Linked DNA regions of Labrys monachus. The protein of the gene in region 1 interacts with the protein of each later gene in a pairwise test. Links are inferred from orthologs where the notes say so. Each region holds a gene or a part of one and is shown on either strand. Other genes may lie near its edges.

Region 1 (9,247 bases):
GTGGAGTCGACGGCTGACATGAAATCCCCGGCGGAGCGGACATCCCGGCGCATGGCTTGCCATGTCGCCCGCCCGCTCCTGGAAACGCCGGTCCTCTAAGCAAAGATAGGATGCGGACAGGATGTCCGCGCTCCCGCCCCGCGCCGATCCGGCGTGGATGCGGCCTGCCGGCCGCATCCGGTCTTGGTGGCGGTCAGGCCGCCTTCTTCTTGGCGCGCAGCAGCTTGCGGTTCACCAGCGCCTCGGCGATCTGGATCGCGTTGAGCGCGGCGCCCTTGCGCAGATTGTCCGAGACGATCCACATCGCCAGCCCGTTCTCGACCGTGATGTCCTCGCGGATGCGCGAGATATAGGTCGCATCCTCGCCCGAGGCCTCGTAGGGCGTGATGTAGCCGCCCGGCTCGCGCTTGTCGACGACGAGGCAGCCCGGCGCCGAACGCAGGATATCGCGCGCCTCCTCGGCGGTGACCGGCTTCTCGAACTCGATGTTGACGGCCTCCGAATGGCCGATGAACACGGGCACGCGGACGCAGGTCGCCGTCAGCTTGATCTTGGGGTCGAGGATCTTCTTGGTCTCGACCATCATCTTCCACTCTTCCTTCGTATATCCGTCTTCCATGAAGACATCGATATGCGGGATGACGTTGAAGGCGATGCGCTTGGGGAACTTCTTCTCCTCGACCGCGGCGTTGACGTAGATGGCCTTGGTCTGGGCGAACAATTCGTCCATGCCTTCCTTGCCCGCGCCGGACACCGACTGATAGGTCGAGACGACGACGCGCTTGATGCCGAAGCGATCATGCAGCGGCTTCAGCGCCACGACGAGCTGCGCCGTGGAGCAGTTGGGATTGGCGATGATGTTCTTCTTGGTGAAGCCGGCGACGGCGTCGGCATTCACTTCCGGAACGATCAGCGGCACGTCGGAATCGTAGCGCCAGGCCGAGGAATTGTCGATGACGACACAACCCTGCGCGCCGATCTTCGGCGACCATTCCCGGGAGATGTCGCCGCCCGCCGACATCAGCGCGATGTCGGTGTCGGAGAAGTCGTAATTGTCGAGGACCTTGGTTTTCAGCGTTTTGTCGCCATACGAAACGTCCGTGCCCAGGCTGCGGCGCGAGGCCAGAGCAACCACTTCATCGGCGGGGAAGGCCCGCTCGGCCAGGATGTTCAGCATTTCGCGGCCCACATTGCCTGTGGCGCCCACGACGGCGACCTTGTAACCCACTGTTTTCGTCCTTCTCCTCGATAAGCCTGTCCCCCTCGGGAGACGGCGGGCTGGCATATCACCCGCACGCCACGCTGGCAATCAAAGCCTGCGCCGGGCGGCCGGCCGCGCCAAGCGGAGCAGGATGGCGCCGGCGACGGCGGAGAGCACCGAGCCCAGCAGCACGCCGATCTTGGTCTCGTCGAGCAGCAGCGGCGTGTCGGCATAAGCCAGGCCGCCGATGAACAGGCTCATGGTGAAGCCGATGCCGCAGAGCAGCGCCACGCCATAGAGCTGGACCCAGCTCGCCCGATGCGGCAGCTCCGCCCATCCGGCGCGGATCGCCAGCGCGGCGAAAGCGAACACGCCCGCCTGCTTGCCGGCGAACAGGCCGAGCGCCACGCCGAGCGTGACGGGGTCGGCCAGGCGGGCGGGCGAGAGGCCGGCCAGGGAAACCCCGGCATTGGCGAAGCCGAACACCGGGACGATCAGGAAGGTCACCCAGGGATGCAGGCCGTGTTCGAGGCGGTGCAGCGGCGACTTCTCCCCGCCCGCCGCGCCGCGCAGCGGAATGGCGAAGGCGAGCGCCACGCCGGCGAGCGTGGCGTGGATGCCCGACATCAGCGTCAGCACCCACAGCACCGCGCCGAGGGCGAGATAGGCGGGCAGGAAAACGACGCCGAACCGGTTCATGGCGGCGAGCGCCAGCAGCACCACGCCGACGCCCGCCAGCGCGAGCCCGTCGAGCCCGGCCGTATAGAACAGCGCGATGATCAGCACGGCGCCGAGATCGTCGATGATGGCGAGCGCGGTGAGGAACACCTTGAGCGAGGCCGGCGCGTAGGAGCCGAGCAAAGCGAGCACGCCGAGGGCGAAGGCGATGTCGGTGGCCGAGGGAATGGCCCAGCCGCGCAGCGTCTCGGGCTGGTGCCAGTTCACCGCGACGAAGACCAGCGCCGGCACCACCATGCCGCCGAGCGCGGCGACGCCCGGCAGGGCCCGGCGCGGCCAGTTCGACAGCTGGCCCTTCAGCACCTCGCGCTTGATCTCCAGGCCGACCAGCAGGAAGAACAGGGCCATCAGCCCGTCATTGATCCAGTGCAGGAGGCTGAGGCCGCCGATATGAAGATGGAGCAGATCGAAATAGGCCCCGCTCAGCGGCGAGTTGGCGACGGCGAGCGCCAACGCCGCCACCGCCATGAGGATCACGCCGCCTGCCGCTTCCGTAGCCAGGAACGTCCGGATGAAGGAGGGCGGGCGGGGAGAAACCATGCGGCATGGGTGCCAAGAAAACGCGCCGGAGGCAAGGCTCTTCCCGGGCGCTCTTCGGAAGAAGGACGCGATGGGAGGGTCGATCACCGATCGACCTCTTCCCTTCCGGCACGCCCGGCGTTTCCAGGAAGGTCGATCGGTGATCGACCCTCCAACCCGCCCGGCCGGGCGGAAGATCCTACGCCGCCTGTTCCAGCGCCTTCAGCACGGCGGAGCCCATCTCGCTGGTCGAGACGGCGTTCTGGCCGGCGGAGGCGATGTCCTTGGTGCGCAGGCCCTCGTCCAGCGCGGCGGCGATCGCCGCGTCGAGGCGGTCGGCCGCCTCGGCGAGGCCGAAGGAATAGCGCAGCGCCATGCCGAAGGAGGCGAGCGTCGCGATCGGGTTGGCCAGGCCGCGGCCGGCGATGTCCGGCGCCGAGCCGTGCACCGGCTCATACATCGCCTTGCGCTTGCCGGTCGTCGGATCGGTCGCGCCGAGCGAGGCGGAAGGCAGCATGCCGAGCGAGCCCGTCAGCATCGCCGCGACGTCCGAGAGCATGTCGCCGAACAGGTTGTCGCAGACGATGACGTCGAACTGCTTGGGCGTGCGCACCAGCTGCATGCCGCAATTGTCGGCCAGGATATGCTCGAGCTTCACCTCGGGATATTCGGCCTTGTGCACGGCGGTGACGACCTGCTTCCACAGCACGCCGGACTTCATGACGTTGTGCTTTTCCGAGGAGTGCACCAGATTGCCGCGCACCTTGGCGAGGTCGAAGGCGACGCGGGCGATGCGCTCGATCTCGTGGGTGGTGTAGACCTGGGTGTCGACGGCGCGCTTCTCGCCGTTCTCCAGTGTGACGATCTCCTTCGGCTCGCCGAAATAGACCCCGCCGGTGAGCTCTCGCACGATCATGATGTCGAGGCCTTCGACCAGCTCGCGCTTCAGCGAGGAGGCGTCGGCGAGCGCCGGATAGCAGACGGCCGGCCGCAGATTGGCGAACAGGCCGAGATCCTTGCGCAGGCGCAGCAGGCCGGCTTCGGGACGCGCCGCATAGGGCACGTCGGCCCATTTCGGCCCGCCGACCGCGCCGAACATCACCGCATCGGCGGCCTGGGCGAGGCCCATCGCCGCGTCGGAGATCGCCTTGCCGTGGGCGTCGTAGGCGGCGCCGCCGACGAGATCCTCTTCCGTCTCGAAGGCGGTGAGGCCGGTCTTGTTGAGGAAGGCGATCAGGCGCTTCACCTCCGCCATCACTTCGACGCCGATACCGTCGCCAGGGAGAAGGAGAAGCTTTTGCGTGGCCATGATCATCACCTCGGATTGGACTTGCGCGTGATTAGACGAGCGGGCGGGAGGGCGCAAGGTTTGCCGGAGCGCGGACATCCCGGGAGCGCGGGCGTCCCGCCCGCTCTTGGAAACAGCATCGGTGCCGAAAGCGGCGGACCACTATCACCCACCTTCATCCGTATCGTGAGCGGAAGCGGAAGGAAGAGGCGGGCGGGACGCCCGCGCTCCCAGGACGTTGCGCTCCCGGGAGGAAACCTTGACAGACTCGGCGTCCTCCCCGACCTAACCCCCATGGCAAATCCGGGCGAGGTCGTCGAAATCATGCTGCCGGTGGCGCTGGAGCGCACCTACAGCTACCGCGTCCCGTTCGGCAATGTGCTGATGCCCGGCGACGTCGTGCGCGTCACCCTCGGCCCGCGCGAGACGGTCGGCGTCGTCTGGGACGGCGACGGCGTGCTGCCGGCCTCCTCCAACCGGCTCAAATATGTCGAGGAGCGGCTCGCCGTGCCGCCTCTGCGCGAGGACATGCGCCGCTTCATCGAATGGGTGTCGAACTGGACGCTGACGCCGCGCGGCATGGTGATGCGCATGGCGCTGCGGGCGCCCGAACTGCCGCCGGAAAAACCGCGCCTCGGCTACCGGCTGGGCGGCAGCGAGCCCGAACGCCTGACGCCGGCCCGCCGGCGCGTGCTCGGCCATCTGGCGGACGGCTTCGTCCATGAGAAGAAGGCCCTCATCGAGGCGACCGGCGTCTCGCCCGGCGTGATCGACGGCCTGGTCGATGCGGGCGCCGTGACGCCGGTGGCCCTGCCGCCCGAGCCGGCCGCCCGCATGCCCGACCTCGACTTCGCCGCCGCCAGCCTCAGCGAGGCCCAGGCCCGCGCCGCGGCCGACCTGACGCAGAAGGTCGCCGCCCGGCGCTTCGCCGCCACCCTGCTCGAAGGCGTCACCGGCTCCGGCAAGACGGAGGTCTATTTCGAGGCGGTGGCCGAGGCGGTGCGCCAGGGCGGGCAGGCGCTGATCATGCTGCCGGAGATCGCGCTCACCAACCAGTTCCTCGACCGTTTCGCCGCCCGCTTCGGCGTCCGGCCCGCCGAATGGCATTCGGGCGTCGCCGCCAACAAGCGGGCCCGGCTGTGGCACGGCATCGCCAAGGGCGAGGTCGCGGTGGTCGCGGGCGCCCGCTCGGCGCTGTTCCTGCCCTTCGCGGACCTGCGCCTCGTCGTCGTCGACGAGGAGCACGACAGCGCCTACAAGCAGGAGGACGGGCCGCGCTACCATGCCCGCGACATGGCGGTGGTGCGCGCCCGTCTCGTCGATGCCGCCGTCGTGCTGGCCTCCGCGACGCCCTCCATCGAAAGCCGGGTCAATGCCGACCGCGGCCGCTACGACCACCTCATCCTGCCGGAACGCTTCGGCGGCCGCAGCCTGCCTGCGATCGCCGCCATCGACATGCGCAGCGGCGGGCCGGAGCGCGGCCGGTTCATCGCCCCCCGCCTCGCCGAGGCCGTGCGTGAGACGATCGCCGCCGGCGACCAGGCCCTGCTCTTCCTCAACCGGCGCGGCTATGCCCCGCTGACGCTGTGCCGCAAATGCGGCCACCGCTTCCAGTGCCCGCATTGCACCGCCTGGCTGGTGGAGCACCGTTTCCGCAAGAGCCTGGTCTGCCACCATTGCGGCCATACCGCACCGGTGCCGCGCCAGTGCCCCAGCTGCGAGGCGGAGGACACGCTCACCCCCTGCGGGCCGGGCGTCGAGCGCATCGCCGAGGAAGTGGCGGGCCTGTTTCCGCAGGCCCATACCGTCATCCTGTCGAGCGACCTGTTCGCGAGCACCGAAAAGCTGAAGCAGGAGCTGGAGACCGTGGCGCGGGGCGATGCGAACCTCGTCATCGGCACGCAGCTGGTGGCGAAGGGCCATAATTTTCCGCACCTGACCCTGGTCGGCGTCATCGACGCCGATCTCGGGCTCGGCACCGGCGATCCGCGCGCCGCCGAGCGCACCTTCCAGCTGCTCGGGCAGGTCACCGGCCGGGCCGGGCGGGGCGACAAGCCGGGCCGCGCCTTGCTGCAGAGCTACGATCCCGGCCATCCGGTGATGCAGGCCCTGATCTCCGGCGACAAGGAGAGCTTCTATGCCCGCGAGATCGCCATCCGCGCGCAGGCCGGCCTGCCGCCCTATGGCCGCATGGCCTCGCTGACCATCCTCGACGAGGACCGCGCCAAGGCCGAGACCTTCGCCCGCCTGCTGGCCAAGGCCGCCCCTTTCGACGCGGCGCTGCGCGTGCTCGGCCCGGCCGAGGCGCCGATCGCGGTGATCCGCGGGCGCCACCGCATGCGCCTCATCCTGCAGGCGCCGCGCGACTTCGCCCTGCAGGACTATATCCGCGCCTGGCTCGCCGCCGCGCCCAAGCCGACCGGGCAGTTGGCGCTCGAGATCGACATCGATCCCATGAACTTCGCCTGACGGACCTCACGTGACGGACTTGACCGTCCGGCAGGGCCGATGCGGCGACGAATTGTTCATATCTTTCCGCCTAGGGTCCGCACCGCAATGACCCGGAACCCGCCATGACGACGGACCTCCTCGCCGGCCTCCCCGGCGCCCGCCCGACGCCCGCTTTTGCCGGACGCCGCGAGCCGATCCCGCCGGCGCGGTTTTCCCCGGCTGATTCTGCCGCAGCGATCGGCCTCCCCTCCGGGGCGACGGATACCGCCGGGCCGCCCTCCCCTGGGAGGATCCCGCATCTCTTGATTTCTCAAGGACTTACGCCGCGTACCAAAGCAGTCCGGGGCTGCTCTTGCCTGTCTTCGGAGACCGGGCTAGCCTGCACCCATGCAAAAAGGGTATGAGCGTGCCCGGAACATATTGATAAGAGACGAGCATCTATGCTGAAAACCCTTTCCCAGGGCGAGTCGAACACCGGTTTTGCTGCCGAAATTCGCGGGCTTCTTGCGAGGCTGGACGTGCCGGCGGAACGTTACTCGGGCGGCTCGCGCATCGTCCGCACGCCGCTCACCGGCGAGGTCATCGGCGAGGTCGCGGAGGCGACGCCGGCCGAGGTCACCGCCGCCGTCGGCAGGGCGCAGGCCGCCTTCGAAGCCTGGCGCAAGGTGCCCGGTCCGCAGCGCGGCGAGCTCGTCCGCCTGCTCGGCGAGGAGCTGCGCGCCGCCAAGGCCGAGCTCGGCCGCCTGGTCTCGCTGGAGGTCGGCAAGATCATTTCCGAAGGCCTCGGCGAAGTGCAGGAGATGATCGACATCTGCGACTTCGCCACCGGCCTGTCCCGCCAGCTCTACGGCCTCACCATCGCCTCGGAGCGCGGCGACCACCGCATGATGGAGCAATGGCATCCGGCCGGCGTCGTCGGCGTGATCTCGGCCTTCAATTTTCCCGTGGCCGTGTGGTCCTGGAACGCCGCCCTCGCCTTCGTCTGCGGCGACAGCGTGGTGTGGAAGCCCTCCGAGAAGACGCCGCTCACCGCCCTCGCCGTCGAGGCCCTGTTCCAGCGCACCGCCCGCCGTTTCGGCGGCGTGCCCGACGGCCTGCTCACCCTCGTCCTCGGCGGACGCGAGATCGGCGAGACGCTGGTGGACGATGCGCGCGTGCCCGTCGTCTCCGCCACCGGCTCGACCGCGATGGGGCGCAAGGTCGGCGAGCGGGTCGCCCGCCGCTTCGGCCGCTCGATCCTGGAGCTCGGCGGCAACAACGCCTCGATCGTCACCCCGTCAGCCGATCTGGACCTCGCCCTGCGCGCCATCGCCTTCGCCGCGATGGGCACCGCCGGCCAGCGTTGCACCTCGCTGCGCCGCCTGATCGTGCACGAGAAGGTCTATGACGCGCTGGTCGGCCGGCTGCGCGTGGTCTACGCCTCGATTTCCGTCGGCAATCCCGTCACCGGCGACGCGCTCGTCGGGCCCCTGATCGACGGCGCCGCCTATGACGCCATGCAGCAGGCGCTGCAGGCGGCTGCCGAGGCCGGCGGAACGGTGCATGGCGGCGAGCGTATCGCCGACGCCGGACCGGCCGAGGCCTATTACGTCCGCCCGGCCTTGGTCGAGATGCCGGCGCAGGCCGGACCGGTCGTCCACGAGACCTTTGCGCCCATCCTCTACGTCCTCAAATACCGCGCCTTCGACGAGGCGGTCGCCCTGCAGAATGGCGTGCCGCAGGGCCTTTCCTCCTCGATCTTCGCCACCGACATGCGCGAGGTCGAGCGCTTCCTGTCGGCGCAGGGCTCCGATTGCGGCATCGCCAACGTCAATATGGGCCCGTCCGGCGCCGAGATCGGCGGCGCCTTCGGCGGCGAGAAGGAGACGGGCGGCGGCCGCGAGAGCGGCTCGGACGCCTGGAAGGCCTATATGCGGCGCCAGACCAGCGCCATCAATTACGGCCTGAACCTGCCGCTGGCCCAGGGCGTCAAATTCGACGTCGACGACGGCGGGCTCAATCCTTGAAGGCCCCGGCCTCAGCCGTGCGGAGCCTGACGGCGGGATGCCTCGCCCTCGGTCTTTCCGCCGCCTGCACCATCGGCATGGCAAGGGACGCCCGGGCGGACGATGCCGTGCCGGCCACGGCGCAACCGGAGGCGCCGAAGGGCGGCGCCAAAGGCCCCGTCAGGCCGAAGCAGGCCGTGGCCGGCGAGAAGAGCGCCGCGGCGGCGCCGCACGCCCCGCCGCTGCCGCCCGCCCGGCCGAAGGAACTCGCCGCTGCCGCGGTGGTGCCGACCCTCAAGACCCCCACGCCGGCGGTTTTCGCCTCGCTGACCGGAAGCGTGGCGGCCCCGCAGAACGACGTCCTCGAAACGGGCAGCATCCCGATGATGCCGCTGCCGTCGACCCCGTCCAAGGATGGCGACGGACCGCATAAGCAGGCTGCCGGTCCGGCCGGCCGGCCGCAGGTGGACGCCCTCATCAGCAAGCACGCGACGCGCTATCACGTGCCCGAGACGTTGCTGCGCCGCATCGTCGCCCGGGAAAGCGGCTTCAACCCGCATCTGCGCCACGGCCCCTTCGTCGGCCTGATGCAGATGCGCCTCGATACGGCGCGGGGCATGGGCTATCGCGGCAATCCCGAAGGCCTGCTCGATCCCGACGTCAATCTGACCTATGGCGCGGCCTATCTGGCCAATGCCTACAAGGTCGCCGGCGGCAACCAGGACCGCGCGATGCGGCTCTATGCCAGCGGCTATTACTACGAGGCCAAGCGCAAGGGCCTGCTGCCCAAGCTGATCAAGGGGTCTCCGGGTCAATAAGGGCCCGCAGATTCCCTATCCCGGCCGAATGATCGATACATGGAATACAACCTGCGGATGCATGATCCGCGGGTTTATTCTTTCATTCGCGAAATATTGAGTTTCTGCTCAAATAAAACTTTGATTTGTTCCAGGCTTTTGCCACAACTCGACATGGCAACCTCGTCGCTGTGCCACGTCGGAATCCCATGATGAACTGCTCCGTCTTCGCCGTCCTGGCGAGTCTCGTTCGCCGCGGACCGGCAAA
Region 2 (9,038 bases), 2.8 Mb from region 1 along the record:
TCGCGGTCGGTCCGGCACAGGAGAATGTCAGGCTGGATGCCGATCGAACGCAATTCGGCAACCGAATGCTGGGTCGGCTTGGTCTTGAGCTCGCCGGCCGAGGGAATATAGGGCAGCAGCGTGAGGTGGGTGTAGATGCAGGCTCCGCGCGGCAGGTCGTTCTTGATCTGGCGGATCGCCTCGAAGAAGGGCAGGCCCTCGATGTCGCCGACCGTCCCGCCGATCTCGACCAGCACGAAGTCGATGCCGTCATTGCCCTTCAGCACGAACTCCTTGATGGCGTTGGTGACGTGGGGAATGACCTGGATGGTGGCGCCGAGATAATCGCCGCGCCTCTCCTTGGTGATGATGTCGAGATAGATGCGGCCGGTGGTGATGTTGTCGTCCCTCGAAGCGGGACGGCCGGTGAACCGCTCGTAATGGCCGAGATCGAGATCGGTCTCCGCGCCGTCGTCCGTCACGAAGACTTCGCCGTGCTGATACGGGCTCATCGTGCCCGGATCGACGTTGAGGTAAGGATCGAGCTTGCGCAGACGAACCTTGTAGCCGCGCGCCTGCAGGAGCGCGCCGAGGGCGGCGGAGGCCAGACCTTTGCCGAGAGAGGAGACCACGCCGCCGGTTATGAAAATGTACCGCGTCATGGAGCCCCACTTAATGAAAAACAAAATGATTCGACGAGCGGGCAACAACTGCCCGCGGGATTATTTTCACGACCGATCGAGCCGTCCGGCCAGGGCCGGACGGCGACTCGCCGCTACGGCTTGGCGGGAGCGGCCGGCGCCGGCGCGGCGGGCTGCTGCTGCAACTGGTCGAACAGGGTGCCGCCGGAATTGCCGGCGGGCGCGGCGGGCTGCTGGGCGGGGGCGCCCGACTGCGACGCCGGGGCGGCCGGGGCCCGGATCTGGTCGAGCAGCGACCCCGAGGAACTGCCGTGATAATTGGCGAGGATGCTCAGAAGGAGGCTGGTGATGAAGAAGGCCGTCGCGAGGCCTGCCGTCGCCCGCGTGAGCAGGTTGGCCTGGCCGCGTCCGGTCATGAAACCGCCCGTGCCACCGCCGATGCCGAGCCCACCGCCTTCGGAACGCTGCAGGAGCACCACGACGACGAGCGCGAGAACCACCATGAGGTGGATCGAAATGAGAACGGTTTGCATTGACTGATCCGGATATAATTCGCGCGGGTTCCTACACGAAGAGAGGGCCCCTGGCTACCCCCGCGCATATAGGATGGCAATTCGGGCTGCACCAGCCCCCTATTTCGGCCAAAGATCGGTCACGACGCCTTCCGCGAGGCGACGAACGTCTCGTGCTCCCGCAGCAGCTCGCCGGAGAGCGCCTTGGCGATCAGGGTCCGCGTCTCGGCGATGCCGTAGATGGCGACGAAGGAGCCGAAGCGCGGGCCGCGCTGCTCGCCGAGCAGGATGCGGTACAGCGTGTTGAACCATTCGAGCGACACGCCCGGCCGTTCGGGCGTGGCGCCCTTGGCCTTGAAATCCTGGTAGGGCGGCAGGGCGCGGCCGACGTCGTAGACCGCCTCCTGGATGGCGGCGGCGTCGGCGCCGGGCGGCAGGTCGGCGAGGGCCTGCGAGAGCTTCTCCAGCGCGGCCTTTTCCTCTGCGGTGGGTGCCGCATAGCGCTTTGCCGGCTTCACGAAATCGCGGAAATAGCGGATGGCGAAGCCCACCATGGCGTCGAGGCGCGGATGGGTCGCCGCGCTGGCGCCGGGCGCGTAGCGCTGCAGGAACGCCCACAGCACGTCCTTGGATTCGGCATTGGCCACCGCCACCAGGTTGAGGAGCAGGGCGAAGGTGACGGAAGTGCGTTCCCCGTCTCCGCCGATCGTCTCGGGCTGGGGCGGATGGCCGCCATGGATATGCCAGACCGGGTTGCCGAGCCTGTTCTTCCAGTCCTGCTTTTCATAGCCGCCGAGGAATTGGAGATAGTCGTCGACGGCGCGCGGGATGACGTCGAAATAGAGCCGCTTGGCCTCGCGCGGCTTCTGATACATGAACAGGGCGAGGCTGTCGGGCGAGGCGTAGGTCAGCCACTCGTCGATCGAAAGGCCGTTGCCCTTGGTCTTGGAGATCTTCTGGCCGTTCTCGTCGAGGAACAGCTCGTAGTTGAAACCGTCGGGCGGCGTGCCGCCGAGGGCGCGCACGATCTCGGACGACAGCTTCACCGAATCGATCAGGTCCTTGCCGGCCATTTCATAATCGACGCCGAGCGCATACCAGCGCATCGCCCAGTCCGGCTTCCATTGCAGCTTGCAATGGCCGCCGGTCACCGGCGTCTCGAAGCGCTCGCCGGTTTCCGGATCCTTCCAGACGATGGTGCCGGCCTCGGCGCGGGTCTCCTCGACGGGCACCTGCATGACGATGCCGGTCTTTGGGTGAATCGGCAGGAACGGCGAATAGGTGGAGGCACGCTCCTCGCGCAGGCTCGGCAGCATCACCGCCATCACCGCATCCATATGGCGCAGCATGTGCAGCAGCGCCGCATCGAAGCGGCCGCTCCGATAGCATTGCGTCGAGGACAGGAATTCATATTGGAAGCCGAAGCTGTCGAGGAAGCGCCTGAGCATCGCATTGTTGTGATGCGCGAAGCTCTCATACTGGCCGAAGGGGTCGGGAACCTGCGTCAGGGGCTTGCCGAGATTGGCCTGCAGCAGGGCGGGGTTCGGCACGTTGCCCGGCACCTTGCGCAGCCCGTCCATATCGTCGGAAAAGGCGATCAGGCGCGTCGGCACGCGGCCCTCGGTCAGCACCTGGAAGGCGTGCCGTACCATGCTGGTGCGCGCCACCTCGCCGAAGGTGCCGATATGCGGCAGGCCGGAGGGGCCGTAGCCGGTCTCGAACAGGATCTCTTTCGCGTCTCCGGGCCGCTTCTCGAGCCGCGAGACGAGCTTCCTCGCCTCCTCGAACGGCCAGGCGGCGGAAACGTTTGCGGCCGCGACGAGCTCGGCCGGATAGAGATTTGACATGATGAACTCGACGATTCCTGCTAGCTGCGGAGGACGACCGGCCGTTCCCGGCGGTTTGGCCTTTGCCGGCAGCCTGTTGACGCACAGCCTTATTCAGGCTGCGTCGCAGCGTCAATCTTGGTGAGGCGCGGGTGCGGCGCAAGACGTGGCGCAACAAGAAGCGGCGGACGCGGAAAAGGCATGTCGATCACCGATTATCTCACCGCCGCCATCGTGACCCTGCTGGTGGTGGTCGATCCCCCGGGCCTCGGTCCCATCTTCCTGGGCCTGACGCGCGGCATGACGAAGGACCAGCGCCATGCCGTCGCATGGCGGGCGAGCGTGATCGGCGGGGGCGTGCTCGCCTTCTTCGCCCTTGCCGGAGAGCCCTTCCTGCGACTGCTCGGCATTTCGACACCGGCCCTGCGCATCGCCGGCGGCCTGCTGCTGTTCGTGATCGCCTATGAGATGGTGTTCGACCGCTCCAATACGCGCAAGAGCGAAACCGCGGAGACCGCGATCACCAAGGATTTCATTTCGAACGTCGCGGCCTTTCCCCTGGCGATCCCGCTGATCGCCGGGCCGGGCGCGATCACCGCCACCATGCTGCTGGCGGAACAGGCCCATGGCCGGATCGTCGATTTCGGCATGCTGTTCGTGGTGATCGCCCTCGTCATGGTGGGCTGCTATGTCTCGTTCCGCCTGGCATCGGTCATCAACAGGCTGCTCGGCATCACCGGCAATGTGGTGCTGACGCGCCTGCTCGGCATCGTGCTGTCGGCCCTGGCGGTGCAGTTCATCCTGGATGGAGCGCGCGCCGTCCTGGCCGGATGAGCGCCTGTGCGGCGCCGGACCCGACGGGGCGGGCGGGGACGCTTCTTCCGCCCCCTGCCCGCCTCCGGACCTCTCAGAACGGAATGTCGTCGTCCATGTCGGAGCTGGAGAACTTGCTGCCTGCCGCCGCCGGTGCCGGACGGCGTTCCATCGGGCTGGCTGCTCCGAAATCGGCGCCGGCATAGTCGCGGCCGCCCTCGGCAGCCGGGGCGCCGCCGCCGCGAGAATCGAGCAGCGTCATCTCGCCGCGATAGCGCTGCAGCACGATCTCGGTCGAATATTTTTCGACGCCCTGCTGGTCATTGTATTTGCGTGTCTGGAGCTGGCCTTCGATATAGACCTTGGAGCCCTTGCGCAGATACTGCTCGGCAATGCGCGCCAGCCCTTCGTTGAAGATGACGACGCTGTGCCATTCGGTCTTCTCCTTGCGCTCGCCGGTCGCCTTGTCGCGCCAGCTCTCGGTCGTCGCCACCCTGAGATTGACCACCGGCTCGCCGGAATTGAGACGCCGTACCTCCGGATCACGGCCGAGATTGCCGATAAGAATAACCTTGTTCACCGATCCCGACATCGGCATCCTCCTTCGCTTCACGGCGCCGGCACAGAATCCGGCCGCACGCCTCCACGCGCCGTCAAAGCGCGTCATCGCTTCTGCTTTAACATGTCCTCGGCGCGGAATACGCCAGGGAGCGCATTTATGCCTTGCCTATCCCCAACCAAATGGCCGTATGCCGCGAGCACGCTTTTGTTCCACATTTGTTCGCGCGATGCAAGCTTCGATTCGAGCCGGCGAAGCATTCCGTCCGCCTCGCCCTGCGCAGATCAGATTTTTCGGTCACCCCCTCTGCGCGGGGCCCGTGCGGTCTGCGGCAATACTGTGGAGACACGTGATATTTTCGATGAAAACCCTTGCCATCATTGCTGATGTTGCAGGATAAACGCGGGATGGATTCCGCGACGGATCCTCCCATCGCTCTTTCGCCACATTGGCCGTGCAGGGAGGCTGATCGCTCACAGTGAACTCTATGCGAGGGCAGCATCATGGCAGGACTTGGACAACAGCGCGACTCCACCGACAGCGCCAACACTGTGGCCGCCTTGGGCCTGCGGCGTGCGGCGCTGCGTGGCATGCTCGCCTCCCCGATCATCGACGCGGATGACCAGAAGGGCCTGCGCGACGAGCTCGTGAACGAGTTGCGCTCGATCGCGCTCTCGATTTCGCGCGCTCCCTCGAAGAACGCCGTCGAACTCTGCGCCAAGCTCGACGTTCTCGGCGAGGAATATCGCCCGGACGGCGACAGCGGCACCATCCGCGAGCTGATCGCCAGCGTCCGCCGCGACGTCGTCAGCCTGACCGCACGGCCGGCCGTGCAGGAGCGCTCCTCCTTCCAGACGATCCGCCCGCTGCATAACCAGCGCGCCACCGACGCGCATGCCGCTTCGGCAGACGCGGACAAGCACGACGGCGACTAAACGCCCGGCTCCAAAAGCCTTCATGGACAAAAGCCCTGCGCGACGATGCCGTCGGCAGGGTTTTTCTTTTGCCCGTTCGAGCCGCCGCCGTCTTGGCTCACCTCGGTTTGCCGGGCCCGAAGGTCTGCCCGTTCACCGTGATCCTCCTTGCCAGGCTGTCGAATTCGACATCCCACACGGCACGCCCGTCCGGGCCCGCCTTCGCCAGGCCTTTGATGAAGGCGAGGCTGAGCAGGGCGCGCTGCCTGTTGGGCAGGGATGAACCGTTGATCGCCGCGATCAACCCGTCCAGCCCACTGGCCGAAATGGTCGCCGTGCCCTGCTGGGCGGGAACGATGGACGTGTCGCCCCGCCCTGTGACATCCAAGCCGGATGCCTTGAGTTCCTGCTCGAAATGGAGGCGCGGATGGCCTTGCGCGAACAGGCCGGCGAGCGCCGCGTGCAAGTCGCCCGGCAGAGGCGGGTATTTGGTGGCGTCGAAGTCCCGGATGACCCGGCGGGCCATGGCCTCGAGATCGAAGCCCGCAATCTCGAAATCCAGCCGCCCCTGCGTCGGCACGAAAGACTTGGCCCAGTCGGGAACGAGGTCGTCCGGCAGGGAGAGCCCCGAGACCGCGATACCGAAGCTGTAGCGCGCCTGCGGAACGAGGCCAGTGCTGCGGATCTTCTCGTCGACGGCCGCCGCACGCACGATACCCGCAGGCGTTCCCATGCTGAAATCGTTGAGGACCATATCCCCCGAGATCTCCCGCCAGAGCGGCAGCGCGGCGAGCGCCTTCGACTTCATGCCCTCCTGTAGGGCGGCGATCCCGCCAGCCATGTCCTTGCCGGCCAGGAGAGCGATGATTTCCAGGATCTTGCCGGCGGCGAGACCCTTTACCGTGAAGTCCTGATGCGCGGCACCGGCCCGTATGACCGTCGCGGGCGTCGGCCGAAGTGGGTTCTTCACGGTCACGGTCTCGACGAGATCGGCCAGATCGGCCGTCATATGGGCGTCCACACTGTCGGCGGCCGGGGCGGCGCTTGTCTGGACGGCGATCCTTCCGAACGTGGCGTCGATATCCTCGACCGGCGTGCGCAGGGTCAGCGTCTGCCGATCGCAGCCTGACGTCGAACGGGAGAAGAGAGCGAGCTTCGGGTCGAACGTGCCGGTTGCCGTGCATCCCTCCAGCCGTTCCTCGAGACGGACGGCCGGAGCCTTCCCGGCGCTCGCGAAGGAAAAGAACAGAGGCGCCGGAGCCGAGGTCATTGCGTAGGTGCCGTCATCCTGAGGTGTCAGCTGGAGATGGAAGGGACCGAAGCGGATGACGGGACCGTCGGCGGGAAAACCCAGCTTGCCGCTGTCGAAGTCGGCGTCGAGCCCGTAGCTCTCCCCCTGCGGCGTGATGGTGATCAGCCCCTTGTCGAAAGGGGCCCGGCCGATGAAACGGGCCAGCGCATCCGTCAGGTCCCGGGCGCCCTGCGGCGTCGCCGGCTCCGCCCAGGCCGGCGATGCCGCGAAGCCGATGCCGACGAGCGCACCGAGGACCCTCGCCCGCGCGAGCGAAGCGACACAAGCAGCCGGCCTCCCGCTGCGCCGGCGAAGCCGGATCGAAGCGAGCATGGAAGCAGACATCGATATTCTCCTGCGATGAAATCCGTTGACGAAATGTTTCCCCCACGCCCGCCAAGATTCGAGAAAGCGAAGACCCGGCAATAGAAGACCAGACGCGACCGCCGCCGACAAGGGGCTCGCCCATCCATAAAAACAGGACGATGGCAAGGACGCCATGCTGCACGCGCGCGTTGCTATGCGTCCGCCTTTTCCCCCGAAGAGGTTGCTTCCGCCCGTCGTCCCGCGTCCGCGCCGCGCTTGCGGGATGCAGCGGGCATGGGATCGCCCCGATCTGCCTATGGCATCGGCCCATTAAAAAGGGAGGCGGATGACCGCCTCCCTCCCTTTGCTTGCATGACGGATGGTGAAGCCTATTGGTCGTCGCCACCCTTGCCGGCACTGAGGACCTGGCCGTTCACGCTCACCGCCTGGGTCGCCGCGTCGAAGTCGACGTCCCAGATGGCCTTGCCGTCCGGGCTGGAACGGGCCAGGCCCTTGAGCAGGGCGATGCCCATCATGGCCTGGTCCTTGTTGGGAACGTCCGCCTTGTTGATCGACGCGATGATCTGATCGAGATTGGTGGCGGAGATCGTCACCTTGCCGGTCTGCGACGGGAACACCGACATGGTGCCCTCGGCGCTCACCGCACCGGAGGAAGCCGTGAACGTGCTGGGCGACAGCGTGACATGCGGCTGGCCGCTGAGGGCGATGGCAAGGAATTGCCCCTTCAGGCTGTCGGGGATCGGCGGCTTCTTGGTGGCATCGAAGTTCTGGATGGCGAGGCGGGCGAGGCCGTCGAGATCGACGCCCGAGAACTTGACGTCGATATTGCCCTGGGTCGGCACCAGCGGCGTCGCCCATGCCGGGACGGGTCCCTCCGGCAGTTCGAGGCCGGCATATTTGAGGCCGATGCCGTAGGTCGCATCCTTGACGACGCCGGTGACGCCGAGCGTCTCCTCCAGGCTGCCGAGCTTGAACTCGCCCATCGGCGTGCCGACGCTGACGTCGCTCAGCGTGAGCCTGCCGCTCATATTGTCCCATAGCGGCAGGGCGGCGAGCAGCTTCTGCTTGATGGCGTCCTGCTGGGCGATGAGGTTCTTCCGTCCGCCGGCATTGGCCGCGAGCGAAACGAGATCGAGGGCCGGCGCGACCCGCAGATTGTCGATCGCCGCCGACTGGACGCCGGACTTGGCCTTGATCGTTATGGTGAGGGGCGTCTCCGAGTCCTTGAGCACGACCGTCTCGACGAAGTCGTTCAGCACGCCGTCCACACTGATCGTCGTGCCGTCCGGGCCCGCGGACCGGCCGGTCAGCTTGGTCGTGATCGCGCCGTAGCTGGCCTCGATATCCTGTTCCGGAGAATGCACGATGAGGGACGCACCGGGGCAGGACACGTCATAGCTCGAAAAGGCCGAAATCTTCGGATCGAACACGCCGGTCGACTTGCAGCCGTCCAGCTTGAAGCTCGCATCGATCGGCTTGTCTCCCTTCCTGGACATGGAATAGTCGATCGGGGAATCGGACGTCACCCCATAGGTGCCGTCGGCGTTCGGCGTCGCCATATAAACGAGCGGACCGATGTTGATGGTGACGCCGGCCTTGTCGGCCTCGCCGCGCAAGGCATTGAAGTCGACCTTCACGGCATAGGCGGCACCTTGCGGCGTAATGCTGACGACACCCTTGTCGAACATGGCCGGCCCGAACGTCTTCGACAGCGCATCCTGCAACTGCTTGGCTCCCTCGGGCGTCGCCGTCTGAGCAAACGCGGGAGCGGCGAACAGGGTCGCGGCGAGCAATGCGCCCTTGAAGGCGGCCAGAGAGGCGTAGTCGCGGCGTTTCATGCGATATTCCAGCATGGCATTTCCTTCATTGATGGGCCCGGTTTCGCGCGGCACATTGTTATCTCAAAACGAAACGGCGCGCACGCCTCAGCCAGCGAACCTTGGGATGCTCGACATCGGCGTGCTTCCGACGCGCCTGGCACATGGCCCGGTTCGGCGCCAAAAGGAGGTGCTCGAACGCACAGGCCACGATGCTCCCCAGGGCCGGTCCACCGTCAAGCCGGTGCGACCGTGGCGGCAAAGAAAAAGCCCGGATGAAATCCGGGCCAGGATATGCAGAGGGGCAGAGCGTCGCAGGTCCCAAACGCGCTCACCCCCGGCGAGTTCCGACAACCGGG

What was found.
Region 2: the proteins of J3R73_RS31075 (region 1) and ssb interact in binary tests that used the Escherichia coli proteins (3 or more experiments, as listed by UniProt). The link is inferred for Labrys monachus from one-to-one orthologs.

What each region holds. Positions count from the first base shown.
Region 1 is NZ_JAUSVK010000001.1:6,819,403-6,828,649, reverse strand. Bases 3,669-6,627 are described here. They hold J3R73_RS31075 (primosomal protein N'), read left to right. Parts: upstream 3,669-4,040; coding sequence 4,041-6,215; downstream 6,216-6,627. Other genes in these bases: leuB (3-isopropylmalate dehydrogenase), read right to left, coding at 3,669-3,767. Also shown: J3R73_RS31095 (DMT family transporter), read right to left, coding at 1-20; J3R73_RS31090 (aspartate-semialdehyde dehydrogenase), read right to left, coding at 194-1,228; Na+/H+ antiporter NhaA, read right to left, coding at 1,310-2,479; more of leuB, read right to left, coding at 2,658-3,668; amaB (L-piperidine-6-carboxylate dehydrogenase), read left to right, coding at 6,638-8,203; J3R73_RS31065 (transglycosylase SLT domain-containing protein), read left to right, coding at 8,221-9,000.
Region 2 is NZ_JAUSVK010000001.1:3,993,802-4,002,839, forward strand. Bases 2,615-5,364 are described here. They hold ssb (single-stranded DNA-binding protein), read right to left. Parts: upstream 4,364-5,364; coding sequence 3,866-4,363; downstream 2,615-3,865. Other genes in these bases: J3R73_RS18220 (lysine--tRNA ligase), read right to left, coding at 2,615-2,979; J3R73_RS18225 (MarC family protein), read left to right, coding at 3,160-3,792; J3R73_RS18235 (hypothetical protein), read left to right, coding at 4,834-5,265; J3R73_RS18240 (hypothetical protein), read right to left, coding at 5,363-5,364. Outside these bases: pyrG (CTP synthase), read right to left, coding at 1-641; preprotein translocase subunit SecG, read right to left, coding at 755-1,153; more of J3R73_RS18220, read right to left, coding at 1,273-2,614; more of J3R73_RS18240, read right to left, coding at 5,365-6,880; J3R73_RS18245 (hypothetical protein), read right to left, coding at 7,231-8,700. UniProt on the Escherichia coli protein: Plays an important role in DNA replication, recombination and repair. Binds to ssDNA and to an array of partner proteins to recruit them to their sites of action during DNA metabolism. Acts as a sliding platform that migrates on DNA via reptation.